Regions from separate parts of the Vibrio sp. R15-SG3-ISO1A genome, predicted to be linked through region 3. Evidence: predicted binding sites of a transcription regulator. Region 3 holds the regulator's gene; each other region holds the start of a gene.

What was found. Region 3 encodes CRP, which controls carbon source genes, mostly activating them, when cyclic AMP is high. Its sites were predicted from a motif close to TGTGANNNNNNTCACA; they were not measured.
Region 1: AC6R0L_RS11370 (NupC/NupG family nucleoside CNT transporter) is a predicted target of CRP. The motif match lies at 5,153-5,168, and genes of this name have one in related genera.
Region 2: udp (uridine phosphorylase) is a predicted target of CRP. The motif match lies at 2,747-2,762, and genes of this name have one in related genera.
Region 4: cytR (DNA-binding transcriptional regulator CytR) is a predicted target of CRP. The motif match lies at 4,314-4,329, and genes of this name have one in related genera.

Annotation. Positions count from the first base shown of each region.
Region 1 is NZ_JCBDGH010000070.1:50,072-57,625, reverse strand. It holds gene AC6R0L_RS11390 (phosphopentomutase) at 1-787, opposite strand, end outside; gene deoA (thymidine phosphorylase) at 854-2,182, opposite strand; gene deoC (deoxyribose-phosphate aldolase) at 2,270-3,046, opposite strand; gene AC6R0L_RS11375 (XapX domain-containing protein) at 3,309-3,479, opposite strand; gene AC6R0L_RS11370 (NupC/NupG family nucleoside CNT transporter) at 3,745-5,007, opposite strand; gene AC6R0L_RS11365 (TatD family hydrolase) at 5,213-5,986, opposite strand; gene AC6R0L_RS11360 (DUF5363 family protein) at 5,986-6,153, opposite strand; gene yaaA (peroxide stress protein YaaA) at 6,203-6,976, opposite strand; gene AC6R0L_RS11350 (alanine/glycine:cation symporter family protein) at 7,070-7,554, opposite strand, start outside.
Region 2 is NZ_JCBDGH010000064.1:14,475-22,028, reverse strand. It holds gene metG (methionine--tRNA ligase) at 1-702, shown strand, start outside; gene AC6R0L_RS09815 (hypothetical protein) at 909-1,721, shown strand; gene udp (uridine phosphorylase) at 1,886-2,644, opposite strand; gene AC6R0L_RS09805 (CBS domain-containing protein) at 2,945-3,361, opposite strand; gene AC6R0L_RS09800 (GGDEF domain-containing protein) at 3,512-4,474, shown strand; gene moaE (molybdopterin synthase catalytic subunit MoaE) at 4,488-4,946, opposite strand; gene moaD (molybdopterin synthase sulfur carrier subunit) at 4,949-5,194, opposite strand; gene moaC (cyclic pyranopterin monophosphate synthase MoaC) at 5,187-5,669, opposite strand; gene moaB (molybdenum cofactor biosynthesis protein B) at 5,679-6,191, opposite strand; gene moaA (GTP 3',8-cyclase MoaA) at 6,284-7,273, opposite strand; molybdenum cofactor riboswitch at 7,262-7,402, opposite strand.
Region 3 is NZ_JCBDGH010000092.1:34,770-42,323, forward strand. It holds gene astD (succinylglutamate-semialdehyde dehydrogenase) at 1-1,101, shown strand, start outside; gene AC6R0L_RS16730 (DUF1338 domain-containing protein) at 1,221-2,012, shown strand; gene crp (cAMP-activated global transcriptional regulator CRP) at 2,216-2,848, opposite strand; gene AC6R0L_RS16740 (phosphoribulokinase) at 3,106-3,975, opposite strand; gene AC6R0L_RS16745 (YheU family protein) at 4,070-4,282, opposite strand; gene AC6R0L_RS16750 (hydrolase) at 4,337-5,317, opposite strand; gene AC6R0L_RS16755 (TIGR02444 family protein) at 5,322-5,912, opposite strand; gene AC6R0L_RS16760 (ABC transporter ATP-binding protein) at 5,849-7,554, opposite strand, start outside.
Region 4 is NZ_JCBDGH010000073.1:4,981-12,534, reverse strand. It holds gene frdD (fumarate reductase subunit FrdD) at 1-205, shown strand, start outside; gene hslU (ATP-dependent protease ATPase subunit HslU) at 290-1,624, opposite strand; gene hslV (ATP-dependent protease subunit HslV) at 1,664-2,206, opposite strand; gene AC6R0L_RS12155 (SPOR domain-containing protein) at 2,347-2,892, opposite strand; gene cytR (DNA-binding transcriptional regulator CytR) at 3,043-4,050, opposite strand; gene priA (primosomal protein N') at 4,401-6,602, opposite strand; gene rpmE (50S ribosomal protein L31) at 6,928-7,149, shown strand; gene AC6R0L_RS12135 (malic enzyme-like NAD(P)-binding protein) at 7,390-7,554, shown strand, end outside.

The DNA of each region.
Region 1 (7,554 bases), on a different contig from region 3:
AGATGTCGGCAATCTTACCAATCGAGACCACTTCACCTTGCTTCTCTTCAACCAGTTTTTGCAACACGGTCGCAGATGGCGGCTCAACAGAGAGATCGCGACGATTACCCGTACGCTCAAATTGACCTTTACCCGAGCCAATAAATGGACGCGCAATAACGCGACCAATGTTGTAATCTTCAAGCTCTTCACGAGCGATTTGGCACAGCTCAAGCAATCTATCAAGACCAAACGTCTCTTCATGACAGGCGATTTGGAATACCGAATCAGCCGACGTATAGAAGATAGGTTTGCCGGTTTTCATGTGCTCTTCACCAAGATCATCGAGCACTTGCGTGCCTGATGCATGGCAGTTACCAAGAAATCCATCTAAACCCGCACGCTCAAGAATGCGATCCGTCAGCGCTGACGGGAAGCTGTTCGATTTGTCGCTAAAGTAGCCCCAATCAAACAGAACGGGCACACCTGCGATCTCCCAGTGACCCGATGGGGTATCTTTACCGGAAGAGAGCTCTGCCGCATGACCGTAGGCACCAATAATCTCTGCGTTAGCATCAAGCCCCGGTGCAAAGCGCCCGGTTGATTCTTTATGCGCCATCGCCAAGCCAAGCTTAGACAGGTTCGGCAAGCGCAACGCACCTTGGCGTTGCTCGTTGTCCGCTAGGCCTTGCTCACACTGATCCGCAATATGACCCAGTGTGTCGGAGCCCACATCGCCAAACTTATCCGCATCCGCCGTCGCGCCGATACCGAATGAGTCTAGGACTAAAATAAATGCTCTTTTCATTGCGTATTCCTTTCGCCCACTCAGTCACGGTGTGCCTGAATGGGCCTAATGTAATGATGTCGTCGATTAAATGTCTTCTACGCGAATCTGGCGGTAAACCTCAGGGGTTGGGGTGTATTCACCACCAATTTTGATTGCACTGCGCAGCGCCTGCGCGGCCTCTTCCCACTGAGCCTCATTGCGTGCATGAATCACGGCAAGAGGTTGTTCGCTGCTAGCGATCTCACCTAGGCGAATAAATTGATCAAAGCCCACGGCGTAATCAATCTTGTCGCTGGCCACGCGGCGTCCGCCGCCCATAGCAACCACCGCCATCCCAATCGCGCGTGTATCCATCGCCGAAACGACACCGGACTCTTGCGCGTAAACCGGTTTAATGATGTCCGCTTTTTCAAGGTATTGCTCATAGTTCTCAACAAAATCCGCTGGGCCACCTAGGCCTGCCACCATTTTGCCAAAACACTCTGCCGCTTTACCGTTATCGAGTACTTTCATCAATTTAGCGCGCGCGTCTTGTGTGTCGTCGGCTAATTTGCCGAGCACCAGCATTTCTGCACAAGAGGCCAGCGTCACTTCAAGAAGGCGTGGATTGCGATATTCACCCGTTAGGAAGCGCACCGCTTCGCGCACTTCCACGGCATTGCCAGCAGACGAGGCGAGGACCTGGTTCATGTCCGTTAAAATTGCGGTGGTTTTGGTGCCCGCACCATTGGCCACCGCGACAATAGACTTAGCCAACTCTTCTGACGCTTCATACGTTGGCATAAAGGCGCCCGAGCCAACTTTCACGTCCATCACCAAAGACTCAAGACCCGCTGCGAGTTTCTTAGACAGGATGGACGCTGTGATCAAGGAGATGTTATCGACCGTCGCAGTGATGTCACGCGTCGCGTAAACGCGTTTATCGGCAGGCGCTAGATCGCCGGTCTGACCGATGATCGCCACACCCGCCTCTTTGGTCACTTGACCAAACACCTCATTGCTTGGCGTGATGTTGTAGCCGGGAATCGATTCCAGTTTGTCCAGTGTGCCACCGGTATGACCGAGGCCACGCCCCGAGATCATAGGAACAAAACCGCCACAGGCAGCGACCATTGGCCCTAACATCAGCGAGGTCACATCACCCACACCACCGGTGGAATGCTTATCGACAATCGGGCCATCAAAGTTCATGTGGCTCCAGTCGATCACCATGCCAGAGTCACGCATCGCACAAGTCAGTGCAATGCGCTCGGGCATGGTCATTTCATTGAAGAAAACAGCCATCGCGAACGCCGCTATCTGACCTTCAGATACGCTGTCGTTTGCAACGCCTTGGATAAAAAAGTTAATTTCGTCTGCGGTGAGCACTTCACCGTCACGTTTTTTACGAATGATTTCTTGTGGTAAGTACATTAGAGCCTCCCACGCATTGAATGCGGTGGTAATAAGGTAAAGAGGTAAGGTGGCGCAACAACGCGCCACCGAACAAACCGACGTCGCTTAGTAAGCGCTTGGATCCGCCGTTTCGTCTGTTACTTCTAATGTATTGAGTAGGTTTGTCAGCAGGCTAGACGCACCAAAGCGGTAGTGACGCGCATCGACCCAGTTGTCGCCTAGGATCTCATCGGCCATCGCTAGGTACGCGGCAGCATCTTCTGCGGTACGTACGCCGCCTGCAGGTTTGAAGCCAACGGTCTCAGCCACACCCATATCGCGGATAACTTCGAGCATCATGCGAGCGTATTCTGGTGTTGCGTTCACCGGCACTTTGCCTGTTGAGGTTTTAATAAAATCAGCGCCTGCTTTGATGCAGATTTCTGACGCTTTCTTGATTAGCGCTTCTTCTTTCAGCTCACCGGTTTCGATGATCACTTTTAGCAAGATATCGCCACACGCTGCTTTACATTGCTTCACCAATTCGAAGCCCACTTCCTCATTGCCCGCCATTAGTGCGCGGTATGGGAACACCACATCGACCTCATCAGCACCATAAGCCACAGCAGCTTTGGTTTCCGCTACCGCAATCTCGATATCGTCATTGCCGTGTGGGAAGTTCGTTACCGTTGCGATACGAACGTCAGGTGTGCCTTGCTCACGAAGGGTCTTCTTAGCAATAGGAATAAAGCGAGGGTAAATACAGATTGCAGCTGTGTTACCTACCGCTGATTTTGCATCATGACACAGTGAAATAACTTTCGCGTCAGTGTCATCGTCATTCAGCGTAGTTAGGTCCATAAGTTTTAGTGCACGTAGTGCAGCTGCTTTTAAATCGCTCATTTCTATCTCCGATCAATATTCAAAAATTTCACCGCCTTAATCCCTATGATTAAGGTGTAATCATTAATGAACGGACTTGGTTCCTTGAAGACTTGCTACATACAGCGAACATGTACCAATTGCTATCCTTGTCACCGCACAGTACCAATTTGGTCTATGGCACAACAATCTGCGATTGCGGTGTCTAACGTGTATAGGCGCTTTGTGACGCCTCAGGCAACCGATGTTGCCGCGCTAATCATACTCCTTGTATTAATTAGCGTTAACTAAAAAACCGCTCAATGATCCATTGAAAGGTTACACCACCAAGATAAACGCCCACAATTCCCATCACTCCCGGTAATACTGGAGGTGCTGGAATGGGAAGCTTGATGGCGGAAAACAGGATTCCGACAACAAAGCCCGCTAACGTCGCGAGAATCACATCATTCATCAGTTTAGGCCTATTTTCTTTACACCTATACAGTATAGATATTTATCGCAAAACTGTAGTCGCACACAGAGCGCAAACGGTTTGTATCTCAAAAAAGATCCGGCTTAACGATTGCTGAGTTTTATCCACTGCACAAACGTTATGAATCTTGTTGTCTGGACACACTCCAGACCTTTAAACAACGAAAAAACCCCGTAGTACATAGCAAGCTATGCAACTACGGGGTCTTATAAAACGGCGTCTATATAATCTATCGCTTCTTAAATTAGAAAGATAGGAAGAAGCCAGCGATGGTTGCTGCCATCAAGTTAGACAGAGTACCTGCTGCGACCGCTTTCACACCCATACGAGCGATGTCGTGACGACGGTTTGGCGCTAGACCACCTAGACCACCTAGTAGAATCGCAATTGAAGAAAGGTTTGCGAAACCACATAGCGCGAACGAGATGATAGCGGCTGTCTTAGTCGACATCACTTCACCGGTTGCTGGTACAACTTGAGCTGCATCACCAACGTAAGGAACGAAGTTTAGGTAAGCAACGAATTCGTTCACCACCAGTTTCTGACCGATGAATGAACCCGCTAGCGTCGCTTCTTCCCAAGGCACACCAATTAGGAATGCAAGTGGTGAGAAGATGTAACCTAGAAGAATTTCTAGTGTCAGTTCAGGCATACCGAACCAACCGCCAACGCCACCTAGGATGCCGTTGATAAGAGCAATAAGGCCGATGAACGCAAGTAGCATTGCGCCAACGTTGAGCGCAAGCTGTAGACCGACAGACGCACCGCCAGCTGCTGCATCGATAACGTTAGCAGGCTTGTCGTCACCACCGTCGATGTCCGCGCCTAGATCGTCATTTGGCGTGTCAGTTTCAGGTTTGATGATTTTAGCGAACAGTAGACCACCAGGTGCTGCCATGAATGATGCGGCAACAAGGTACTCTAGAGGTACACCCATTGAAGCGTAACCAGCAAGTACACCACCTGCTACAGACGCTAGACCACCACACATTACTGCAAATAGCTCAGACTGAGTCATTTTAGGTACAAACGGACGAACCACAAGTGGTGCCTCAGTTTGACCTACGAAAATGTTCGCTGCTGCAGACATAGACTCGGCACGTGATGTACCTAGTGCCTTTTGTAGACCGCCACCAAGAATCTTGATAACCCACTGCATCACACCGATGTAGTAAAGTACAGAAATTAGCGCAGAGAAGAAGATTAGCGTTGGTAGTACTTGGAAAGCAAAGATGAAACCGATACCGTCAACTGAGAAGTTAACTAGGCTGCCGAATAGGAAACCAGTACCGTCTTTACCGTAGTCGATCACGTTTTGTACACCAGCTGAGAAACCAGCTAGAAGATCACGACCCCATGGTACGTACAGAACGAAACCACCGATGATGAATTGGATAGCAAAAGCGCCACCCACAGTTCTTAGATTGATAGCTTTGCGGTTATCAGACAGTAGAAGCGCGATAGCGATCAAAACTGCCATACCGACTAGGCTCATAAACAGGCTCATAGTTTATGACTTCCTTATTAAGTTATTTGTTGGCGTGTTACAAAATGGAGCTCAAAAGCACGGGCAATTATACTCATCCGTCCACCGATAAAGTAATGCCGCGTTCACAGTTTCTGATAAGATTCACCACTCGTTCACTCGTAAGTGTGACAAAAATCACAACTAAAGTTCATAGGAATCATAAAAAGCACATTTTATTTAGAATTCATTCACAAATAGACAGTGCCAAAAAGCTGTTTTTCCAAACGTTTTCCGCAACCGTTTGCTCACAACTCTGCTTCAGTTGCGCCAATGTCGTTAACACTTGGGGTAAACGCTTAGGATGATTGGCTTGGCCTTGATACCCTGACAACGGCATGTCGGGCGCGTCGGTTTCCAAAACAAGATGGTCGATGGGCACCTGCGTCACCGCTTGACGCGTCTTATTCGCTCTTGGGTAGGTAATCACTCCGCCCACACCGATGTAGAAACCGAGCTCAACAAATTGCATCGCTTGTTGATAGCTGCCGGAAAACCCATGCAAAATCCCACCGTAGTGAAAACGGTGCTGCTTAAGCAGTTGCAACAAGCGGTGATAGGTTTTTCGCCCGTGAAGAATCAAGGGCCGCCGCAGGTTCTTGGCCACGCTGATCTGCGCCTCAAACACCGCTTCTTGTCGCAGAGCGTCGACATCGATCATGGCGTCTAAGCCGCACTCTCCGACCGCGACACACACTGAGCCTGCCGACTCACATTGAGCTTCTAGGCGACTGACCTCAATCAATGAGTCGGTGTGAACAAAATAGGGATGGCACCCCAAACTGATGTGCAAGTTCTTGTGCTGTTGGGATAGCGCAATAAGATCGCTCCAATTGCTTTCGCCAATCGCAGGAACCAGAAAACGCTCGACTCCTTGCTCACTAGCTTCTTGCAATGTTGCCCCTAATTGAGCCTTAAAGGGGGCAAAATCGAGATGACAGTGAGTATCAAAAAGGCGCATTACTGCTGCGCCTTTGAAGTGGGTGATGAGGACGAAGTGGCAGCGTCGCTCTGCCTTGCATCATCAGAGCGGTACGGCACGCAACTGCGCTTTTGCCCAGGAGTAAGGCCCATAGAGTGGCACCAAGCGTCGTAGCGCTCAAGCCAATGCTTTAATCTCTTCCACATGTGCATGACTCCCCTGCCCGATGCTAGCAACGATGACCACTCGCCTGCACTACTGCTCTTCACGTTTGAAGACTAACTCAGTCGCGCTCGACTCATCCTCAGCAAAGGTGTACCCCGCCGTGTTGAACTGGGTCAAATCTGCGACACTCTCGATGCGGTTTTCGATAATAAAACGCGCCATCATGCCGCGCGCTTTTTTGGCATAAAAGCTGATCACTTTATATTGGCCGTTTTTGCAGTCTTTAAACACCGGCGTAATCACCTGCGCATCCAAGTTCTTTTGCTTAACCGCCTTAAAATACTCATTGGAGGCCAGATTGATCAAGACGTTATCCCCTTGTTCGGTGATCGCTTGATTGAGCTTGTCGGTAATCACATTCCCCCAGAACTGATACAAGTTGCTGCCTTTCTCGTTAGCAAGCTTAGTACCCATTTCAAGACGGTATGGTTGCATCAGGTCAAGCGGCTTGAGCAGACCATAAAGGCCAGACAACATACGTAAATGGCTCTGGGCGTACTCGAAATCCACCTCTGTGAGTGTCTGGGCATCCAGACCTGTATAGACATCGCCTTTGAACGCCAAAATCGCTTGGCGAGCATTGTCGAGTGTGAATGTCTCGCTCCACTCTTGGAAGCGGCCAACGTTCAGATCGGCGATTTTGTCACTGACCTTCATCAAACTCGCCACATCGGCTGGCGTCAATTTACGGCACACCTCAATCAACTGCTTGGAGTAGTCAATTAACTCAGGCTGTGTGTAGGTCTCGGTCACCAAGGGTGATTCGTAATCTAAGGTTTTCGCTGGAGAAACGACGATTAACATGACTTTACTCTTATTGATTGTTTACCTTAGGGTACAAAAAAAGCCGTGCAATGTCTGCACGGCTTTATGAATCATTTCAATAGTATTCAGCTATCAATTCTTTTCTTTTTGATCCCAAATGCCATCTTCAAGCTGAGATTTCAGCTCTGGGAAGTCATTGGCATCAAAGGTCGGAACTTTGCCTTCATCAAGCTGACGGTTGTAGTCTTTTGCTAGCTTAACCACAGTGCCAGAGAGCAAGATAATCGCGACTAGGTTCACCAGTGCCATCAAGCCCATTGATGCATCGGCCATATCCCAAACCACTGGCAGCGCTGCCACAGAACCAAACATCACCATACCCAGAACCACGATACGGAACAGGCCAAGGCCCGCCTTGTGATTGTGCTCTAGGAAGATAAGGTTAGTTTCTGCGTATGAGTAGTTTGCAATGATCGAGGTAAACGCGAAGAAGAAGATCGCTACCGCTACAAAGATGCCACCCCAATCACCCACTTGTGAGCTTAGCGCGCGCTGAGTCAGCTCGATACCTGTCACCGCCGTTTCAGTCCCTAGGTACTCACCCGACATCAAGATGA
Region 2 (7,554 bases), on a different contig from region 3:
TACGTCGATGAGAAAGCGCCGTGGGTGATTGCGAAAGAAGAAGGTAAAGACCAAGAGCTGCAAGACATCTGCTCTGTGGGTATCAACCTATTCCGCGTATTGATGACGTACCTAAAACCTGTGATGCCTGCGCTCGCTGCACGCACTGAAGCCTTCCTAAACGAAGAGCTGACATGGGAAGGGGTCGCGTCACCACTGACCGATCACGAAATCACTAAGTTCAAAGCGCTGTTCAATCGCATTGATCCGAAGAAAGTGGAAGCGATGGTGGAAGCGTCTAAAGAAGATGCGGCAGCCGAAGTGGCAGCGAAGGAAGCAGCAGAAGCGGCGAAGCACCAAGTGAGCCAAACTGAGCTGGATAAAGATCCTATCGCCGATGAGATTGAATTTGATGCATTCGCCGCAGTGGACATGCGGATCGCTCGTATCATCTCTTGCGAAGAAGTGCCAAAAGCCAACAAACTGCTTAAGTTCCAACTCGATATCGGCGGTGAAACTCGTCAAGTCTTCTCTGGTATTAAGTCTGCTTACAAACCCGAAGAGCTTGAAGGCAAACTCACCGTGATGGTTGCGAACCTTAAGCCGCGTAAGATGAAATTTGGTATGTCGGAAGGCATGATCCTAGCAGCAGGCCCTGGTGGCAGCGAGCTATGGATTCTTGAGCCTCATGAAGGCGCACAGCCAGGTATGCGCGTGATGTAATCACCAGGCTCGTATCACTCATCCCCGCGTGACACCGTCCGCGGGGATTTTTTGTGCCCTCAATCACAATATTAGGGCTTACTTTGCACCAAAACCGTTCAACCCCTTCGCCCTCCAGAATGTAACCTACTGTATTTAAACAACTTATAAGTTGGCACTGTTCCTGCTCTACCCACTTAGTAGTAGGCGAGTACAAGGAGTACGTTATGTTTGTGTTGATCTCAGTGGTTCTATCGATAGCCGTATTGGCTGTCATGCTTTACTTCTCTAAAAAGCGTCAAAGCACTTTAGAGCGCAAGTTTGAAACACTGGTCTTGCTGCGACAGGTGATGTTGCTTAGCCGCAAACATCGTAGCGCGACCCACCTGGCGTTAACCAAGGAGGTGACGGATAGTGAGCTGGAAGAAATTGAAGCGCTCTACGATCAAATGGTCGATATCACCAATGGCTTGGTGGCCAATGCGCCCTTTGACAACAAACCCATGTACCGAATTTTCCAATTAAAACTCAAAGGCATGCATAAAGAGTGGCAAGACAGAACCGTGATTCGCAACCAAGTCATTCACGGTAAAACCATTCGTCACTGCATGTTCTTGATGGATGAAGTCGCGATTGCATGGTTGATTGAGTCTGAGCGTGAAGATCTCAGTGATGAGTACCACATGAACTGGCAACAAATCCTCGACAGTATGGAAGTGCTGACTCAACTGCGTTTGTGCATTCCAGAAATCGATACTATTGATGGTCGCTTGCGCGTTAAGTACTACTGCGATAAAACGCGTCGTAAACTTAACCAACTGTCGATCATCAGTCCATTGAGTGTTGCCTCGCCAGCCAGCAGTGCCGCGATGCGTGATCTGACTGAAATCGCCATCAGCGAAGAGCTAGAGTGGACAGAAGAAGCCTTGTATGAACTGACCAGTGACGTGTCTGCGGTCATCTCGCAAGTCTATGACCAAGTGTTATCGGACATGACGGAAACACTCTATCTGCCACTTCCTCGAGTAGCGATAGCGTGAACGGCTAACGATACACGTTTTAGCAAAATCTATGGTTGCCAATCTATTGTAAAAAAATAAAAACGGCCAGGTGATAAGACCTGGCCGTTTTCATCATTGTTTGCTCAACGCGAATATGCGCTAAAGAACTCTGATACTTAGAGCATTTTTACTTAGAGCATTGTTTAGAGCATTTTGCGCGCCGCTTCGACGACAACTTTAATCGAGCGTGCTTCGGTTTCTTTTAGCGTAGAGTGATCAGGGATCTCTTTTTGAGTTCGGTTGATGATGACACCCGCCACACAACCTGCTTTTAGGCCAGAGCTTGCACACATCGTCAATAAGGTCGCTGACTCCATCTCGAAGTTCAGTACGCCCATATCTTGCCACTCTTTCATCGAGCCTTGGAAACGTTTCACCACGCGACCTGAGAAGGTATCGTAACGCTCTTGACCAGGGTAGAAGGTATCACTGGAAGCCGTGACACCCATGTGAACCGTTGCACCTGTCTCTTCTACCGCCGCTTTCATCGCTGTTGCCACATCAAAATCAGCCACCGCTGGGAACTCCATAGGCGCGAAATGCAGACTGGCACCATCGAGACGCACAGAGCCGGTTGAAACAATCATATCGCCAACATTCACATGCGGTTGGATTGCACCAGTGGTACCAACACGTAGGAAGGTACGCACACCACACTGCGCTAACTCTTCAACCGCAATAGAAGTCGATGGGCCACCAATACCGGTTGAACACACAACAACAGGCTTGCCCTCTAATTCAGCGCGGTACAGCGTGTATTCACGGTGACTGGCGAGAAAGACGGGATTATCCATCTCTTCAGCAATTTTTTGCACACGTGCAGGATCGCCAGGGATGATCGCGAGTGTCGCACCAGCAAGATCATCTTTTGTAACACCAAGGTGGAAAACAGCTTGAGACATAGGGGAGGCTCCTTATAGTGACAGGCTCATCGAATGGGTGGCGGCCTGTTCTTACATTTGTTTGGGTACCCGGCTACTCTAACCAAGTCAGCAGCAATATGGAGTGATTTAGATCACACATAACAAAGCAACAAAACATTCAATTTCACAATAAACCGTTTTGCATCACACTTTAATGCGCAATATCGTCAATTTTGCACATTAAACCGCCGTTTGATCTCACGTTTTCTCAACGCTACGGCCATCACCCCGAGGTCGACAGCGATGCCTCCGAGAGCGAAATAAACGGCGATGCGTAGATTAAACCGGGTGCTTAAAGCAATCGTTGATGGTTTTACCGATCGCGCGTAACACATCTCTTCTCGTGATGATCCCAACCAATCGACCATTATCAATGACAGGGTAGACCTTGGGTTTACCGACCTTCATCATATCCGCCAACTCGATAATAGAGGTCTCAGGGGTCACTGAAAGTACCTCCTTGCTCATACAGTCCGATACGATATGGGTATCTTGGCAGTAGTAACTCACCTTGATGAGTTTATCCAACAGGTCTTGACCCGAGAGAAAACCAATCACTTTTTTGCTCTCGTCAATCACGGGCCCACCGAGATAATTTGAGTTCATCACCTTTTCAAGTGCCGCACTCAACGACATATTGGGGGTAAATGTCACCGCTTGTAACGTCATATAGTCTCTGACCTTTAATGATTCCATCTGCGTCTCCTTGTCCGTGCTCTGGGCGGGTCATACTATATATTGTCGTCTAATTTCTTGATTTCACAAATGGCGCTGCGCATTTTTCCACCGACCCTCAACTTAATGACTAAACTGTAATTAGTGATAGCGATGGAGAGGTATGAGCCCGTGAACTCAACGTTGACTGAATTGATGAAAGTGAACCCCGCGTTGATGCATACGGTGTTTGCCTCTTTGCCTGAGCCGACCTTTTTAATCAGCAAAACGGGCGTCTATGTGGAGGCGTGGGGTGGACGCGATACGACGCGTCACCATGACCCAAGAATCATTATCGGGCTAGATCAGTACCAGGTACTCCCCGCTGATAAAGCGGTGTGGTTTAGCCAAGTGGTGGTCGATGTCATAGAGAGTCAAATCCCGGCAGAGCTGGAATACTCCCTTGACCCAAAGTCGTTGAGCTGTTTTAACGAGGTGGAAGGGCCAAAAGATCGACAGTTTTTTAATGCGTTGGTGATCCCCCTCCCCGATACGGAGTTTGTCCTCTGGACGGTTCGCAACATCACCGAGCACCAAAATGCGCTAGAAAGGTTGGCAAAGCAGCAGCTTGAACTGGAAAAAATTACCCACATTGACCATTTGACTAAGGTCTACAACCGCTACGCCTTGGATGTGATGGTCCCGGATGTCTTAGAGCTGGCCTATCTTAACCAAACGGGATGTGCGCTGCTGATGATCGATCTTGATTGTTTTAAGCAATACAACGATCGCTACGGCCACTTGAAAGGCGATGATGTGCTTGAATCACTGGGGGCGACGCTGATGAACTGGTGCAGTGCGCACGACCTCTGTTTTCGCTATGGCGGTGATGAGTTTCTGGTTGTGTGTCCCAACATCAGGGAGAGTGAGTGTTTAGAGCGTGCAGAGCAATTGCGAGATCAGGTTAACGCTCTAGCGATTGAGCATCTATCTTCAACCGTAAGCAATTGTGTGTCGATTACGATTGGCATCCATTATTGCCCGCACATTCCCCACCCGATGAGCACCGAGCGTCTAGTTGCTGTGGCAGACAAAGCGCTGTTCTTTGCCAAAAAACAGCGCCGGGGTACGATTCATCAAATCAATCAGTGGTAGAGCAAGGCATCCACTAGGGTTGTTGCCAGCGCTGTGCGGCTTGCGCATCGGACTCACGCGATTCCACCCAGCGCGTATCGGTTGTCGTGCGCTCTTTTTTCCAAAACGGCGCTTGTGTCTTAAGGTAGTCCATCACAAATTCGCACGCTTCAAACGCGGCTTTGCGATGCGCACTCGTTACGCCGACAAACACAATTTGATCGCCAATATCAAGATCGCCAACACGATGAATCACACGCACACAATCCAGCGGCCAACGCGCCAATGCGCTGTCGCCAATCTTTTGCAGCGATGATTCCGTCATTCCTGGATAATGTTCAAGGGTAAGACCGGTCACTTGGTCGCCCAAGTTCATGTCCCTAACCTTGCCGACAAAGGTCACCACTGCGCCAATACTGGCGTCCTTCGCCAACTGACCATACTCCTCACCGACATCAAAATCATCCGCTTGAACAGAGATACGAACCGTCATCGTTAGCCCCCAGTCACTGGTGGGAAAAAGGCCACTTCATCGCCATCTTTCAGCGGATGGGTAAGCGGCACAATCGCTTGATTCACCGCTGCGAGCAGTTTACCCGCTTCAAGTGCGAGAGACCATTTGCCCTCTTGCTGCGCAAGATGCGCACGCAATGACTCCACGGTGTCAAATTGGTCAGGGAGCGTTAATGTATCAACGCCAACCAACTCGCGCGTCTGCGCAAAAAACAATACGTTAATCATAATCCACCTTGAAATGCCCGGATTTTCCGCCCGTTTTCTCCAAAAGACGCACCGAACCGATCACTATGTCTTTTTGAACCGCTTTACACATGTCGTAGATGGTCAGCGCCGCCACTGAAGCCGCGGTCAATGCTTCCATCTCCACACCGGTTTTGCCGGCGAGCTTGCACACCGACTCGATGCGCACCTGACTCTTTTCGGTCAGCGCTTCCAACTGTACTTCCACTTTGGACAGAAGCAGCGGATGGCATAACGGAATCAAGTCCCAGGTTTTTTTCGCGGCTTGAATACCGGCAATACGAGCGGTGGCAAACACGTCACCTTTGTGATGCTCTCCAGAGAGAATCAGTTGCAGCGTCTCTGGCGCCATGTGAACAAAAGCTTCAGCGCGCGCCTCGCGCACTGTGTCTGCTTTGCTCGACACATCGACCATATTCGCTTCACCCGAAGCATTGATGTGAGTCAGTTCACTCATGCGACCCCCTTATACCGATAAGTGAGGCATAAAGTTACAAGGACGATGGCTGGCATCCAACTGCTGCTTGATGATCTTAGTCCAGCCTGTGCGACACGCGCCTGTCGAACCCGGCATGGCAAAAATCACGGTGTGATTGGCAAAGCCAGCAATGGCACGTGACTGAATCGTTGAAGTGCCGATTTCTTCAAAAGAGACCATGCGAAATAGCTCGCCAAACCCTTCCACTTCTTTATCAAATAAAGGCTTCAGTGCTTCAGGCGTACTGTCGCGAGAAGTAAACCCCGTACCGCCGGTGATCATCACCGCTTGGATTGACTCATCCGCAATCCACTGAGAGACGATGGCACGAATCTTATACATGTCATCAATCACAATTTGTTTATCGACCACCTGGTGTCCTACCTCTTGAGCTTGCTCGACCAAGTAGCGTCCCGAGGTATCGTTTTCTTCGTTACGGGTATCCGACACGGTTAACACCGCGATTGTCGCCGGTTGAAATTTGCTTTCTGCGTGACCCATTTGTTCACCTTTCACATAATTTACGTTGTTATTTTTTTGATCACGAGTGTCGCCCCGCGATCACAAACTCTTCTTTCGTCACTCTGACGTGGCTATCCACCGATAGAGGCTAAATGAGGTGTAGCACCTGAGTTTCCATCATGAAGAAAGTGACTGACGGATTTGGTTTGAAGTGATTGCTGAATACGCGACGTCAGCGCCGCTTGTTGGCCATCACTTTGGAGCAAATCTCTCAGATCCACCCCCTCTTCACCAAACAGACATAAGTGCAATTTACCAATTGCCGAGACTCGTAGACGATTGCAACTTTGGCAAAAATCCTTCTCGTAAGGCATGATCAAACCAATTTCACCTTGGTAATCTGGGTGAATAAACACCTGAGCGGGGCCATCGTTACTGGCTCGAGCCTTGAGCAGCCAGCCGTTGGCGATAAGCTGATTGCGAATCGCCACACCGGAGACATGATGTCGTTGAAACAGCTCATCCATCTCACCCGTTTTCATCAATTCAATGAAACGTAACTGGATTGGCCGGTCTTTTATCCAAGCGAGAAACGCCGGCAGTTCTTGCGCATTGAGATCTTTCATCAACACGACGTTCACTTTGACCTGCGAATACCCCACTTCAAACGCTTTATCAATGCCCGCCATGACTTGGGTAAACTTGTTCTCACCGGTGATCTGGTGGAACATGCGCGAGTCAAGGCTATCGACGCTAACGTTAATGTGAGTTAACCCGGCTTGCTTCCACTGTTCAACCTGCTTCTCCATCCGGTAGCCATTAGTGGTAGTGGCGACTTTCTTGATGCCCGGCGTACTTGAGACGGTATGAATGATATCCGTGAAGTCTTTACGTAAGCTGGGCTCTCCGCCTGTGATGCGCACCTTGTTAGTGCCGCACTCGGCGAACGCATTGACGACCCGTTGGATCTCTTCTATCGATAAAAAAGACGAGCTACGACGCCCCGCAGGTTGATAACCATCAGGCAAGCAGTAGGTACATTTGAAGTTACAGACATCTGTAACAGAGAGACGCAAGTAGTAAAACTTGCGTTGAAAACTATCTTCGAATTGTTGCGCCACGAAACACCTTTCCAAACACGGGAGGCATGACCATTTCCAATCAAGCCCTTGTGACCTTATGTCACTGGCTTAGCGCGCTTATTCTCTTGTTGAAAACTTAGCCCGATAAGCTCGGAGTTATGGCAACCGGTTCCGTTTTGAACCAGCAGCTAAGCGATAAAATACTTAAAATTTGTGGGCCTTTCTACCTTTGGCGTAAAAAAACCGAATCTCGCGCCCAAAATACCCACTATTGAGTACTTGCGGCGCCTCGATTACTCTACATTGTAGTCCATAGTGAT
Region 3 (7,554 bases):
ACCCGCGAAGCGGCGGGTAACCAAATTGTGCTGCGCCATCGCCCGCTGGGTGTGATGGCGGTGTTTGGCCCGTATAACTTCCCGTGTCATTTGCCCAATGGCCACATTGTTCCAGCGCTGCTGGCGGGCAATACCGTGGTGTTCAAACCGTCAGAGCAAACGCCGCTGACCGGTGAGCTAGCGATGAAGCTGTGGCAACAAGCTGGATTGCCTGCGGGCGTGATCAACTTAGTCCAAGGGGGCAAAGAGACGGGCATTGCGCTAGCAGAGTCGAAAGGCATTGATGGCCTGCTGTTTACTGGTAGCGCCAATACAGGTCACCTGCTGCATCGCCAATTTGCCGGTCAGCCAGACAAGATGCTGGCACTGGAGATGGGCGGCAACAACCCTATGGTCATCAGTGAGCACTATGGTGAGCTGGACGCGACGGTCTACACCATTTTGCAATCGGCCTTTATCAGTGCCGGGCAGCGTTGTACCTGCGCGCGTCGTCTCTATGTGCCTGTGGGCGACAAAGGCGATGCCTTGGTCAATCGCTTGGTTGAGGCCACACGCAAGCTGCGTGTCGATCAGCCGTTTGCAGAGCCAGCGCCTTTTATGGGCCCACAAATTTCGAAAGCTGCGGCACACTTTATCCTTAACGCACAGGCGAACTTGCAGAGCCTTGGTGGTGTGAGCTTGGTGGAAGCGAAAGCGGGCGAGGCGGCGTTTGTCACTCCGGGGATTATTGATGTCACGGCCATCGAAGCGCTGCCAGATGAAGAATACTTTGGCCCGCTGCTGCAAGTGGTGCGTTATCAAGGTCTTGAGCGCGCGGTTGAGCTGGCCAATGACACCCGCTTTGGTCTCTCTGCTGGGCTGGTGTCCACCGATGATGATGAGTGGGCCTACTTTGTTGACCACATTCGTGCAGGGATCGTCAATCGCAACCGCCAATTAACTGGGGCGAGTGGCGATGCGCCGTTTGGCGGACCGGGCGCCTCGGGCAACCTTCGCCCAAGTGCTTACTACGCTGCGGATTATTGCGCTTACCCTATGGCGTCGATGGAAGGCGAGCACACCTTGCTGCCTGAGACGTTAAGCCCGGGTGTAGAACTGTAAGACGCACCTTGGGCTCGCTTGGAGCCCAAGGTGTTCGACTCATTGCTAGGTTTGTGATTAAGCCATTCTTTTAAAGAACTAGCTTCACGATTCAGCTTCACGATTAACATGGAGACGTTATGACGCCTGCTCAACTGTTCGATTTACTGTGGCAAGACTATATTTCCCGTCTATGTCCTCAAGCGGCCAAGGTTCATCAGCTTTTAGAAGAAGATGAGCCGCTGATCAATGACCATATTGCGCTGCGTACCTTTAACATTGCGCCGCTCGGTATCGAGACATTGGCTGCGCCATTTATTGCGCTGGGTTACCAAGCGTGCGGTGACTACCTGTTTGAGAGCAAACACTTGGTCGCCAAGCACTACGAGCACGCCGATCCGACGTTGCCAAAAGTGTTCATCAGTGAGCTGAAAGTCGAAGAGTGCTCAGCGCCGCTGCAAAGCATTGTCAGCAAGCTGGTGGCACAAGTGGAGGTATCCGCACTGCAAAGCCATGAGTTTTTGTATGCGGGCCGTTTGTGGGATCTCAGCTATGAAGATTTTCAAACCCTCGCCCAAGAGAGTGAGTACGCAGCATGGCTTGCGGCGCACGGCTATGGGGCCAACCATTTCACCGTAAGCGTTAATCAGCTCAAGGCATTTGACGAGGTCGCGGCGGTGAATGAGCACCTGCGCCAAGCGGGCTTTGTCATCAATGAGTCGGGTGGCGAAGTGAAAGGCTCACCAGAGGTACTGCTTGAGCAATCGTCCACCATGGCAGACAGAGTCGAGGTGAGCTTTAGTGACGGTACGCAAGTGATCCCAGGTGGCTTCTACGAATTCGCCAAACGCTATCCGATGAGTAATGGTGAGCTCTACCCAGGGTTTGTCGCAGCGTCAGCGGATAAGATATTTGAGAGTACGAATGGGTAGGGAGTGCCTAGTTGATGGGAGTGCCTAGTTCCTAGTTACTAGTTCCTAGAGGGGGCTGGTGAAATGGGTGATGGGTAATAGGTAGTGGGTGATGGGAACTGGGTACTGGTAAATAAAAAGCCACCGCTGGTAGACAGGGTGGCTTTCTTAATCTTTAAAGGTTTTCTCTAGGAACTCGTCACTAGGAACTCGCCTCTAATACCCTATCGCGTGCCGTAGACGACGATGGTTTTACCGTGGGCGGAGATCAGGTTTTGCTCTTCAAGCATCTTCAAGATACGGCCAACGGTCTCGCGTGAACAGCCGACAATCTGACCGATCTCTTGACGAGTGATCTTGATTTGCATGCCGTCTGGGTGCGTCATGGCATCTGGCTGCTTCGCTAGGTTAAGTAGCGTTTGCGCGATGCGGCCTGTCACGTCTAGGAAGGCGAGGTCACCGACTTTTTGGCTCGTCACTTGTAGGCGGCTTGCCATTTGCGCAGATAGACGCATTAGGATGTCAGGGTTGACTTGGATAAGCTGACGGAACTTCTTGAATGAGATCTCTGCAACTTCACAAGGTGATTTAGCGCGAACCCAAGCGGTACGCTCTTGATCTTCTTCAAATAGACCAAGTTCACCGATAAAGTCACCTTGGTTTAGGTAAGAAAGGATCATTTCCTTACCTTCTTCGTCTTTAATCAGTACCGCCACAGAGCCTTTGACGATGTAGTAAAGCGTCTCTGCTTTCTCACCGGCGTGGATCAATGTGCTTTTTGATGGGTACTTATGAATATGACAATGTGACAGGAACCACTCTAATGTTGGATCGGTTTGAGGTTTACCTAGAACCATAATATCTCACTTCCTCTGCAGGGTACGCTTGCCGCTTTCCATTTTTGTCGCGCCAGTAAAAGGCGCGAAGCCTTGAACAAGGCTTTTTAGGATAAGAGCACTTATTCAATGCTGCAAGCCATCTTTGTTTCGGTTACAAATAGTAGCCTTTTTCAAAAGGGATTTCTTGATTTTAATCGTGTCAAGTTGGTGATTGTTTACGCAAAAATGTGCACATGATCACGGTATGACAAGTAAACGGGTCTTAGGACTGATCGCTAGCCAATTTTACCCGTCTCGATAAGCTGCTGTAGGATAGGTCTGACGATGAGCTCCATCGCAAAACTCATCTTACCCCCCGGCACGACAATGGTGTTGTGGCGCGACATGAAAGAGCCATCAATCATAGCGAGCAGATATGGGAAGTCGACCTGTTTGATGCCGCGCAGGCGGATCACCACAAAGCTTTCATCTAAACTTGGGATGCCTTTAGCGTTAAGTGGGTTGGACGTATCGACGGTCGGCACGCGTTGGAAGTTGATGTGGGTACGCGAAAATTGCGGGGTAATGTAGTTGAGGTAGTCGTCCATCGAGCGGACAATCGAGTCCATTACCGCTTCGCGTGAGTGACCGCGATCGCGCGTGTCACGGACGAATTTTTGAATCCACTCCAAGTTCACAATCGGCACCATGCCAATCAAAAAGTCGACGTGTTGGGCGACGTTGACCTCACCATCCACCACGCCGCCATGCAGTCCTTCGTAGAACAGCACGTCAGAATTTTCCGGCAAATCTTGCCACGGCGTGAAGGTGCCCGGCATTTGATTGTAGGGCACGGCTTCATCGAAGGTGTGCAAGTAGCGACGAATTTGCCCTGTGCCTTCATTGCCATACTGCTTAAAAAACTCAGACAGGGCAGGGAAGTCGTTCGCCTGCGGGCCAAAGTAGCTGATGTGGCGTCCTTGCTCGCGCGCTTTGCGGATCTCGACATCCATTTCTGGGCGCGTAAAGCGGTGGAAACTGTCCCCTTCCACCCAAGCCGGTTTCACGCGCATCATGTTAAACATTTTGCGAAACGCTTCAGAGGTCGTGGTTGTGCCCGCACCGGAAGAACCCGTTACGGCAATAATGGGGTGTTTTGCTGACATGACAAACCTTGTCTTATTCCTTGTCAAATGATGACCAATATAGCATGTTCTATTGATTGATCACGGTATGGTGTTTTTTAACGCACTGGAAATATTAAAACTTTGATTTGAGTTGAATATCCACGCTCTCATGCAGCTCTGAATAGACCACCACCGCTTCACCACTCACCAAGCTCTGACGGATCTGGGCGATTTTCTCGTCAAGAGAGATTTCCTGCTCGCCATAGTCCGTCCCTTCACGCAGTACAAATTCACGGATCAGGTTGTCTAGGGTGTCAGGGGCGATCTGTTGCCAAGGGATGATCATAAATACCTCATTCATTTATGATGAAAGTTGAAGGCGGCTATTATGCCGAAATGGCTAACGATTCGAAACGCTTAGGGATTCATAGTACGCCGGCAACGCCTCTTCTAACCAAAAGCGCGGCTTGATGGCGCTGCCAGTGAGAAAACCAACGTGGCCGCCTTGATCGAACAGGCGGTAGTCGATGTTGTCGGGCAGGACAAATTTCGGGATGACGTCGGGCGTCATAAACGGGTCGTCTTTGGCGTGGATGATTTGTGTCGGCAGGCGGATCTCTTTCAGGCGGTGAATCCCAGAGCAGCGCTGGTAGTAGTCTTGCGCGTCTTTAAAACCGTGGAGGGGAGCTGTGATGAGGTCATCAAACTCCATCAGTTTAGTGACCCGTTTGATGCTTTGATAAGAGAGATCGAGCTCGCCTTTTAACAGATGATGTTTACGCAGCGCGTTTTTCTTAAGTGAGGAGAGCAGGTAGGTTTTGTAGACCTTGGAGAAACCCTGCTCGATTCGCTTGGCGCAGGCCGACAAATCCAAAGGCGCGGAGACGATGGTTGCCGCGTCAAGCAGTGGCTCATCGCGGTAGTCGGCTAAGTAGTTCGCCAACATGTTTCCGCCTAGAGAGATGCCGACCGCGACTTTGGTTTGATCGGGAAACAGGTGGTTGAGGTGGCGTAAAAAGTGGCGAGCATCCTCGGTTTCGCCTGAGTGATAGGCGCGCGCGGTGTGGTTAGGTTTCCCGCTGCAACCGCGAAAATGCATCATCACGGCGAGCCAGCCCTGAGAAGAAAACGCGTGCATCAATCCGTTGGCGTAGGGGCTGTAAAAACAACCTTCTAAGCCATGAAATAGCACAAAAATGGGTTTGCGCACGGCGCTCTCTTGTTGCCAATCTTCGCTCCAAGCGAGATCGAGAAAGTCGCCATCGGGCGTATCAAGCGTTTGCCAGATAGGCTCAAACAAGGCTTTTTTGCGAATCAGGCGCGGAGCCAAGGTTTGCAGGTGCGGATTGGTGAGTCCTTTCGCGGCGGTAAAATGTGTCATAAGCCTATCCCTTGCTCGCTTCTGTATTTGGCGGGTTGCCGACAGTCGGATACCAATCGGTATGCAGCGCGGCGTAGAGGGGCTCAGCATCCTGCTGCCGACAATAGTGCAAGGTGAGTGGTTCGCCTTGATTCTCTTGCAGTGTGAGCGTGTTGACGCCAGTGAGCAAATCGATCTGCTGCTGTTTTTCTAGCTCTAGCTCGAATTGCAGTGCCTCGCGGTAGAGCGTATCGGGCGCGCCAAGTTTTAACTTGCGGCGCAGCTCTCGATAGCTTTGCAGCAGAGGTTCACATCGCGCCAGGCTAGCGTGCAGCGTTGCCCAGCCCTGCTCGTCAAAGGTGAGCCTCTGCTCATCTAACCAGCGTACCAGCAGCAGTAAATTGACATTGCCACCATAGCGGTTTTGCATACTAAGACAGGCGTCTTTCACTTCACGCACGCTGTAGTATTGCAAGCAGAATGCCCACAGCTCGTCGTGTGACAGGCGCGCGGCTTGCGCGCTGTCTTGCGATGCTTGTGCTTCGGTGGTCTCTACTGGCTCGCGTCCGTGAACGCCGCTTCCATCTGTTCGAGTTGTTCTTGCCCTGCCATCCATTCCATTTCTACCTCCTCAAGCTCAGCTTTGCAGCTTGCTTGAGTCGCCAATACTTGATTAAGTTTAGCCTTATTTTCTGCTTCATACAGGCTGTTGTCAGACAGCTGTACTTCAGCGTCATTGAGCGCTTTACCCAACTTATCCATTTTTTCTTCGAGTTTTGTCAGAGTTTTGCGAAGAGGGGCGGTCTGCTTACGAAATTCTGCTTCACGACGCTTTTGCTCCTTTTTGGCGGCTGCGCTGTTGGTGGTGCTTTTTTCAGGTTGAGCGTCTTGCGCGTCACGCCTCTCTTGTTTTTGCTGTTCCGTCAGCCATTTATAGTAGTCATTGAGATCGCCATCGAAGGGCGCGACTTGTCGGTCGTGCACCAAATAGAGGTCGTCGGTGGTGGCGCGCAACAAGTAACGGTCGTGAGAGACGATGACCATCGCACCCTCGAAGGTTTGCAACGCGAGGGTCAGCGCTTCACGCATATCGAGATCGAGGTGGTTGGTCGGTTCATCGAGCAGCAGCAAGTTCGGTTTTTGCCACACAATCAGTGCCAGCACCAAGCGTGCTTTTTCGCCGCCGGAGAAGGGGGCGACTTTTTCCAGTGCCTTATCGCCTTGAAAGCCAAAGCTGCCAAGATAGTTACGCAGCTCTAGCTCGTTTTTATCGGGGGCGATTTGCATCATGTGCTGCAATGGCGTCTCTTCGGGATGCAAGGTTTCAAGCTGATGTTGGGCAAAGTAGCCAATTTTGACCCCTTGTGAGTAGGTCAAATCGCCACCTTGAGGCTTGAGCTCACGCGAGAGCAGTTTGATCAGCGTTGACTTACCGGCGCCGTTGCGCCCGAGTAGACCAATCCGGCTGCCAGGAACCAGGTTGAGACGAATTTTGTCGAGGATTAAGGCATCGCCATAACCGGCACTGACCTCATCCATCATGATGATTGGGTTAGGCAGCGCCAACGGCTCACGGAACTCAAAGCTAAACGGGTTATCAAATTGTGCCGGCAGGACTTTCTCCATGCGCTCCAACGCCTTAATGCGGCTTTGTGCTTGACGCGCTTTGGAGGCTTTGTAGCGGAAGCGGTCGATGTAGCTTTGCATGTGTGCCATCTGTTTCTGCTGCTTCTGAAATTGCGCTTGTTGCAGGATCAGTTTTTGCGCGCGCTGCTCTTCAAATGACGAATAGTTACCGGTGTACTCATTCATCGTCTGATTCTCGATATGAATGATGCGACCGACAATCGGATCGAGAAAGTCTCGGTCGTGAGAAATCAAGATTAAAGTACCCGGGTAATTTTGCAGCCAGCGCTCAAGCCACATCACGGCATCCAGATCCAAATGGTTGGTCGGTTCGTCGAGCAGCAGCAAGTCAGAGCGACACAGCAGCGCCTGCGCTAAGTTAAGGCGCATCCGCCAACCACCGGAAAACTGAGTTAAATTCCAGCTCATCTGCGCTTGGCTAAAGCCTAAGCCATCGAGCAGCTCCGCGGCGCGCGCTTTAATGCTATAGCCGCCAATGGTTTCGATTTTGCCGTGGATCTCAGCGACGAGCGTGCCGTTGTCTTTCTGCACCGCTTCGGCCAATTGCGCTTCCAGTGCACGATACTCGCGGTCACCATCAATCACATACTCAAGGGCGCAGCGCTCTAGCG
Region 4 (7,554 bases), on a different contig from region 3:
TCGTGTATCCGAGTTTGCCACCAGCATCATCGGTGCGCTGTTTATCATCGGCACTCTGGCTCTACCCATGTGGCATGCCATGCACCGTGTCCATCACGGCATGCATGATCTTAAAATCCATGCGGGTGTCGTCGGCAAAATTGCCTGCTACTTCTTCGCAGCCCTTATCTCAGCGTTGGCGGTGATTTTTATCTTTATGATCTAAGCCTCCGTCTATTAAAAATAGAAAGCCCGCTCAACTGAGCGGGCTTTGTTTATCTTGTGCCTCGTTTGTGAGTGTCTATCGCACTTACAGAATAAAGCGGCTGAGATCTTCGTCTTCGACAAACTCACCCAAGCGCGCTTTCACGTATTGCGCATCAATCACCAGCTTAGAGCCTGCCTTGTCGGTCGCTTCAAAGGAGATTTCATCCATCAAGCGCTCCATCACAGTGTGAAGACGGCGTGCACCGATGTTCTCGGTGGTTTCATTGACCGTCCATGCCGCTTCTGCAATCTGGGTGATACCCTCTTCGGTGAACTCAATGTCAACGTCTTCGGTTTTCATCAACGCGCAGTATTGCTCGGTCAGTGATGCTTTAGGCTCCGTTAGGATGCGCTTAAAATCGTGGCTAGAGAGTGCCTCCAGCTCGACACGAATCGGTAGACGACCTTGTAGCTCTGGAATCAGATCCGATGGCTTCGCCACTTGGAAAGCGCCCGATGCAACAAACAGAATATGATCGGTTTTGACCATACCGTGTTTGGTCGAGACCGTGCTGCCTTCAATCAACGGCAGTAAATCACGCTGTACACCTTCACGAGACACATCCGGGCCAGAGCTTTCGCCGCGCTTACAGATTTTATCAATCTCATCGATAAACACGATGCCGTTGTTTTCGACGTTAAAGATCGCTTGCTCTTTGAGCTCTTCTTGATTGACCAGCTTCGCGGCTTCTTCTTCGGTCAACGCTTTGAACGCATCTTTAATTTTCAGCTTACGCTTCTTCTTAGTATCACCGGCTAAGTTGGCGAACATGCCTTGAAGCTGATTGGTCATCTCCTCCATGCCAGGAGGCGCCATGATCTCGACGCCCATTTGCGGCGCAGCGACATCAATCTCAATCTCTTTATCGTCAAGTTTGCCTTCACGGAGTTTTTTGCGAAACACTTGACGAGTATTCGACGAACTCTCGTCTTGCTGCTCATTCTGGCCCCAAGCATCGCGTGCTGGCGGCAATAGCGCATCAAGAATGCGCTCCTCGGCTTGCTCCTCGGCGCGGAACTTCACTTTTTCCATCGCCTGTTGGTGTGTCATTTTAACCGCGACATCGGTCAAATCACGAATGATGGTCTCCACCTCTTTGCCCACGTAGCCCACTTCCGTGAACTTAGTGGCTTCAACTTTGATGAAGGGCGCATTGGCTAACTTGGCTAAGCGACGGGCAATTTCAGTTTTACCCACACCCGTTGGCCCTATCATCAGAATGTTCTTCGGTGTTACTTCGCTGCGCAAGCCTTCTTCTAGCTGCATACGACGCCAGCGGTTACGGAGCGCGATCGCCACAGAGCGTTTTGCGTTTTCTTGGCCAATGATGTGGCGATTCAGTTCGTGGACGATTTCGCGAGGAGTCATTTCAGACATAATTGAATTCCTTAAATGTAGTGACCACTATCTTGCTTTTTACTTCGCAGCGCTGTGCGGGATTTCTAGTTCTTCGATAGTGTGGTGATGGTTGGTGAACACACAGATATCACCCGCAATTTTGAGCGACTTTTCCGCGATGTCACGGGCGTCGAGTTCGGTGTTTTCGAGCAGCGCCGTCGCTGCCGCTTGCGCAAAGTTGCCCCCAGAACCAATCGCGATCAAATCGTTTTCTGGCTGCACCACATCACCATTACCGGTAATGATCAACGATGCCGTCTCATCAGCGACGGCCAACAAAGCTTCAAGCTTGCGCAGCGCACGGTCACTGCGCCAATCTTTGGCCAGCTCAACCGCCGCTTTGGTCAAATGACCTTGGTGCATTTGCAACTTACTTTCAAAACGTTCGAACAAGGTAAACGCGTCGGCTGTACCACCGGCAAATCCCGCAAGTACCTTGTTGTTGTACAAACGGCGAACTTTACGTGCGTTGCCTTTCATCACGGTGTTACCCAGTGATACTTGTCCATCACCAGCAATGACGACTTTGTTGTTACGACGTACGGATACAATGGTAGTCACGGTGGGGCCTCATACTTTATTCATTTGGATGTTAGTCTTTATATGAGGCTATGAAAAACAGAATTCAAGGGTAGAAAAGACATCGCCCCGACAAGAAGGCGGGGCGATGTTTTGACTTTGAACGCATTAGACGTGGGCGTTTATTGTGCTTCTTTCCAAATCGCACAAGGCTCGATCTTGGCGCGCTGTAACTTGTGCTTGTCACGCTCTGCGTCACGCTTAAATTTGTATGGGCCAAGCACCACGCGATACCAACTGCTGTCTTCTTTTTTGCGAATTTTGCTGTTGATGCCTTGGAAAGCAATATCCAACTTACGCGCTTCAGCTTGCTGCGCGGTTTTGTACGCGCCGCACTGCATGATGTAGGGAATCTCAGACACCACCAGCTCTTTGGCTTTCACTTCCACTTCACGACTCGGCAACGACTCGACATAGTCCCATTTCTCTTCTGGCGGAGGAGGGAGAGTTTGGCTGCTTTTCGCTTTGGGTTTCGGGGTAGGCTTCGCGGGTTGAACCACCGGCGCAGGCGGCTCAGGGTCGCTACTAAGTAGATACAACCCATAACCGAACGCCGAGACCAATACGATGGCCAACAAACCACTGCGCCACGGTTTCTTGCGGCGCGGGGCGGCTTTTTTAGTCGGCTTACGGCTACTGCCGCGCTTTACGTAATCTCTATTCGCCACAACTGATTATCAAACCATTTAATACAACTGCTCGCTATGTTAAAGCAGATTTGTGTGTGAGGACAGACCGGAATTGGAAGCGGCTCAGCAAAACTGGCCGCAAAGTGGCGCGGCCAGCGCGCCCGGCGGCTCAATGACCGTTCAAGTCGTCTAGAGGACGCGCGGCGGCGCGGCGCTATCTCGAATCACCAGTTCTGTTTCGAGCAGTCGAGAGCCGGCACGCACGTCGTGGCCACGGAGGATCTCAAGCATCATCAGCATCGCCTGACGCCCGATTTCATAACGCGGCTGAGAAATCGTCGTGAGTGGTGGATCGCAGTATTGCGCAAACTGAATGTCATCAAAACCCACAACCGATAGATCTTGTGGCACGCGAAGTCCGAGCTTTTTCGCTTCCTGAATCGCGCCAATCGCCATCATATCATTGTGACAAAAAACCGCTGTCGGCGGCTCAGATAAGGCCAACAACTGACGAATCGCCTTCGCACCATCTTCAAATGTGAAGTTGCCTTCTGCGCAATAGTGTTCGTTCATCGTTAGGCCTGCGCGGCGCAACGCTTGTTGATAACCCTGGTGACGGAACTGACACAGTAGAGCACTCTCAGGCCCCGAAATCTGCGCGACACGGCGATGCCCCATCTGAGTCAGGTAGTTGACCGCTTCAAATGCGGAAGTGAGGTTATCAATATGCACGGTGGGCAACTCTAACTCAGGCGCAAACTCGCAGGCCATGACCATCGGCGGCAGATTCTTTTGTTCTGCCTTGCTAACATCAAACGGTAAATCCGTACCGAGCAGCAGCATGCCATCGGCCTGCTTAGTGAATACCAAGTTCACAAAAGAGCTTTCACGCTTTCTTTGTTGGCCGCTGTCCCCAAGCAATACGATGTAACCGTGCTCCATAGCCGCATCTTCAATGCCACGAATGATTTCGGTGTAATAGGGATCGCAAATGTCTGGGATGATCGCGATGATGGTCTTTGATTCGTTTCTACGCAGATTGCGCGCCAGCGAGTTGGGTGAGTAGCCAGCTTCAAGCACCGCCTCTTCGACGCGTTTTCTCGTCGCAGAAGAGACTTTCTCGGGATTCATCAACGCCCGTGATACCGTCGCCGTCGACACTCCCGCAAGCTGGGCAACATCCTTCATTGTCGCCATAAGTTATTAACCCTCTTAATTAAAGATGTAGCGCTTTAGCCACCTAAACCTTGTTGCCTTGATCATAGCGTCTGGTGTGGTGATGACGGGGTCAATCCTGCACCGCTTATGATGATGGTAGGCTGATGCCCACTCTTATTGGCAGCGAAACGCAATCGTTTGGCTCTTGCCAAGGTTCGCTTCGCCTATCCCTTTCCAAACAACTAGTTTATTCATTTCGAAACAGAAAGTTACGGGATATTTAACAAAACCCGAACTATAAAAGAGAGCCAGATCACAAATAAATGAAAAAGAACGAAATCAGCTCACAGCGCCTATCGTCCCTGCCCTTATTTAAACTAATCGGCGTGTTAGCTCAAGTCTTGAGGCTCGATATCGACCGACCAACGGACCTTTTTCGCGCTCGGCAGCAACTCGATAGCCGGCTTAGCACTGGCCAGCAGCTTTTGCATTAACGAGCGCTGCTCGGTTTGCAGCAGTAATTGCCAACGGAACTTACCCGCACGTTTGGCAAGCGGGGCGGGTGTCGGGCCCAGCACCATGCAGCCGGAATCAAACAGAGGGTGGGATTCTAAAGTAAAGCGGACTTGGCGTAGGAACTCTTCCACCAGCTCAGATTGGTTCGCTTCCGCACGAAACAGCGTTAAAAACGAATACGGGGGCAACGCCGCCAGTTTTCGCTCTGCTAAGGCCACTTCGGCGAAGTCCCGATAACTCTTTTTCAACAGTGCTTGCAATAGGCTGTGCTCTGGGTGGTGGGTTTGCAACAACACTTCACCGGGTTTGCTGGCACGCCCCGCTCGGCCTGCCACCTGAATGAAGAGCTGGGCTAAACGCTCAGAGGCTCGAAAGTCGCTGCTGTAGAGTGAGCCATCGACATCCAACAGCGCCACCAGCGTCACATCCGGGAAATGGTGCCCTTTGGCGAGCATTTGCGTGCCGATCAGAATCTGATATTCACCGCGTCGAATGGCGCTTAACGCCTCTTCTAGGCTGCCTTTGCGCCGCGTGCTGTCGCGGTCAATACGAATGGTTTTCTGCTCTGGAAAGAGCGTATGCAGTTGTTTCTCTAGCTGCTCGGTTCCCACCCCAACAGTGACCAGTTGAGTGGAACCACACCCTTGGCACTGGTGGATCGTCGGCTGCTGAGAGCCGCAGTGGTGACAGCGAATTTCGCTGCTGTGCTGATGGTAGGTGTAGTAGGCGTCGCAGCGCTTGCATTCCGCGATCCAGCCACATTCGTGACACATCAGAGCCGGGGAAAAGCCGCGTCGATTTAAAAACAGCATCACCTGATTGCCTGCGTTGAGGTGCTTGCGCATTTGAGCGATCAGTGGCGCAGAGAGGCCCCCCTCTAAATAGAGCCCTTTGACGTCAATCACTTGATTGGTGGTGGGCACCGCACTGCCTGCTCGGCGAGACAAATGCAGATGATGATATTTGCCAGACAGCGCATTGTGCAGCGTTTCTAACGCGGGCGTTGCTGAACCAAGCACAATCGGGATCTGCTCTTTGTTGGCGCGCATGACCGCCACATCGCGCGCATGGTAGCGCAAGCTATCTTGCTGCTTGTAAGAGCTATCGTGCTCTTCATCGACAATAATAATGCCCAGATCAGCAAAAGGTGTCAGCAATGCAGATCGCGTCCCAATCACAATGCCGGCCACTTTATCGCGCGCGCACAACCAGGCATTGAGACGCTCGGTGTCATTCAATCCAGAATGGACTACCTCAATCGGCACGTTAAAACGCTTTCGAAAGCGATTGATGGTTTGCGGCGTCAGGCCGATTTCCGGCACCAACACCAAAGCCTGCTGACCCCGCTCGAGGACTGGCTTAATCATGTTGAGGTACACCTCGGTTTTACCTGAACCGGTCACCCCTTCGAGCAAAAAGCAGCCAAAACCGCTGAAACTGTTGACCGTCGCGATGGCGATCGCTTGCTCTTCATTCAGCTTTGGTTTCTCGACATCGGCTTCAATGTCAGCACCCCACTTAGCAAAATGAGGCTTACGCTCAATCGACTCAATCCAACCTTTGTCTGTCAACGCGCGCAGCACGCTAGTGCTGACCTCTTCATCAATAAAACGTTGGTGTGACGTCGGGCCGTGTTGCAGCATCTGCATCACTTTGGCTTGCTTAACCGCTCGGCCAAACCCATGCATCAACTGATCGCGTCCGGTTGGCGTCAGCTGCCATTCCACCACGGCGGTAAAGTCGGCCGGTTTTCCCTTACGCAGGGCGCTGGGCATCGCATTGGCTAAGGTTTCGCCAAGTGGATATTGGTAAAAGTGGCTGCACCAGTGCAACAAGGTATATAACGAGTCGGGCCAAACGGGTTGACTGTCGAGCACCTGCTTAATCGGCTTGATTTTGTCCATCGGCAGCGATGACTGCTGCACCAAGGCTGTCACGATACCGACTAAGGTTTGACGGCCAAAAGGCACAGACACGCGCCCACCGATCACTGGAAAAAGGTGTCCAGGGATTTGATAGTCAAACTGTTTATCTAGTGGTACGGGTAACGCGACTCGGGCGATGGTGGGTCTCATTCAGTCTTTCACTGCAGGTCGATGACGCGTTTAGTCTAAGGGAAAAGGCAGAGTGAGAAAAGCCAGCGCATCTCAGTGTCTGTATGAGGAGACGCGGGTAACACCACTTCGCGATAACATCCATGCGTCTCCCTCTCCTGAAGCGGCTAAAAAAGTAGCGATTTCTACCCCAAATCGGTTGATCCTAGGCGTACTATTCATTACTATATCGCGCCTTAGAGATATGGCTGCTCTGGCAGCGGTGTCCTAAATCCATTTTACATTAACTACGTGTGGTGTCCGGCTCTGAATCGGATAGCGACACGGCCTATATTGAGGTTACCCCATGAAAGCTGGAATCCACCCAGAATACAAAGCAGTAGCAGCAACTTGTTCTTGTGGCAACACATTTGAGTTCAAATCTACTCTAGACAAAGAATCAATCCACCTAGACGTATGTGACAAATGTCACCCATTCTACACTGGTAAGCAACGTATCGTTGATACAGGCGGCCGTGTAGATCGCTTCAACAAGCGTTTCGGTGCTCTATCAAGCGGTAAGAAGTAATTCCTTCTCGCGGATAGGAAAAAGGACGCTGCGGCGTCCTTTTTTGTTGCCAAAGATTTAGAGCAATTAACCTATTCACATTAAAACCCGCAGTCATATCTCTTTCTATCTGGTCTAATCTCCAGTCATTTCCCACATATTACCCTACTCGCTCGCATTCTAACCTAGGCAGCTTGACTCAGTTCCTCTAAAATGATTAACCCCCTTTGTGCTGAATCATTTTAACGAGTACCTATTTCTATGCCTGATGACCACCGTCAAGACCTGACCCCTGAAGAACAATTTCGCCAAAAAGCGCTCGACTACCATGCCTTTCCAAAACCAGGCAAGATCTCTGTCGAGCTGACCACCCAAGCAGAAACCGCGCAAGATCTCGCGCTCGCCTACAGCCCAGGCGTGGCCGAG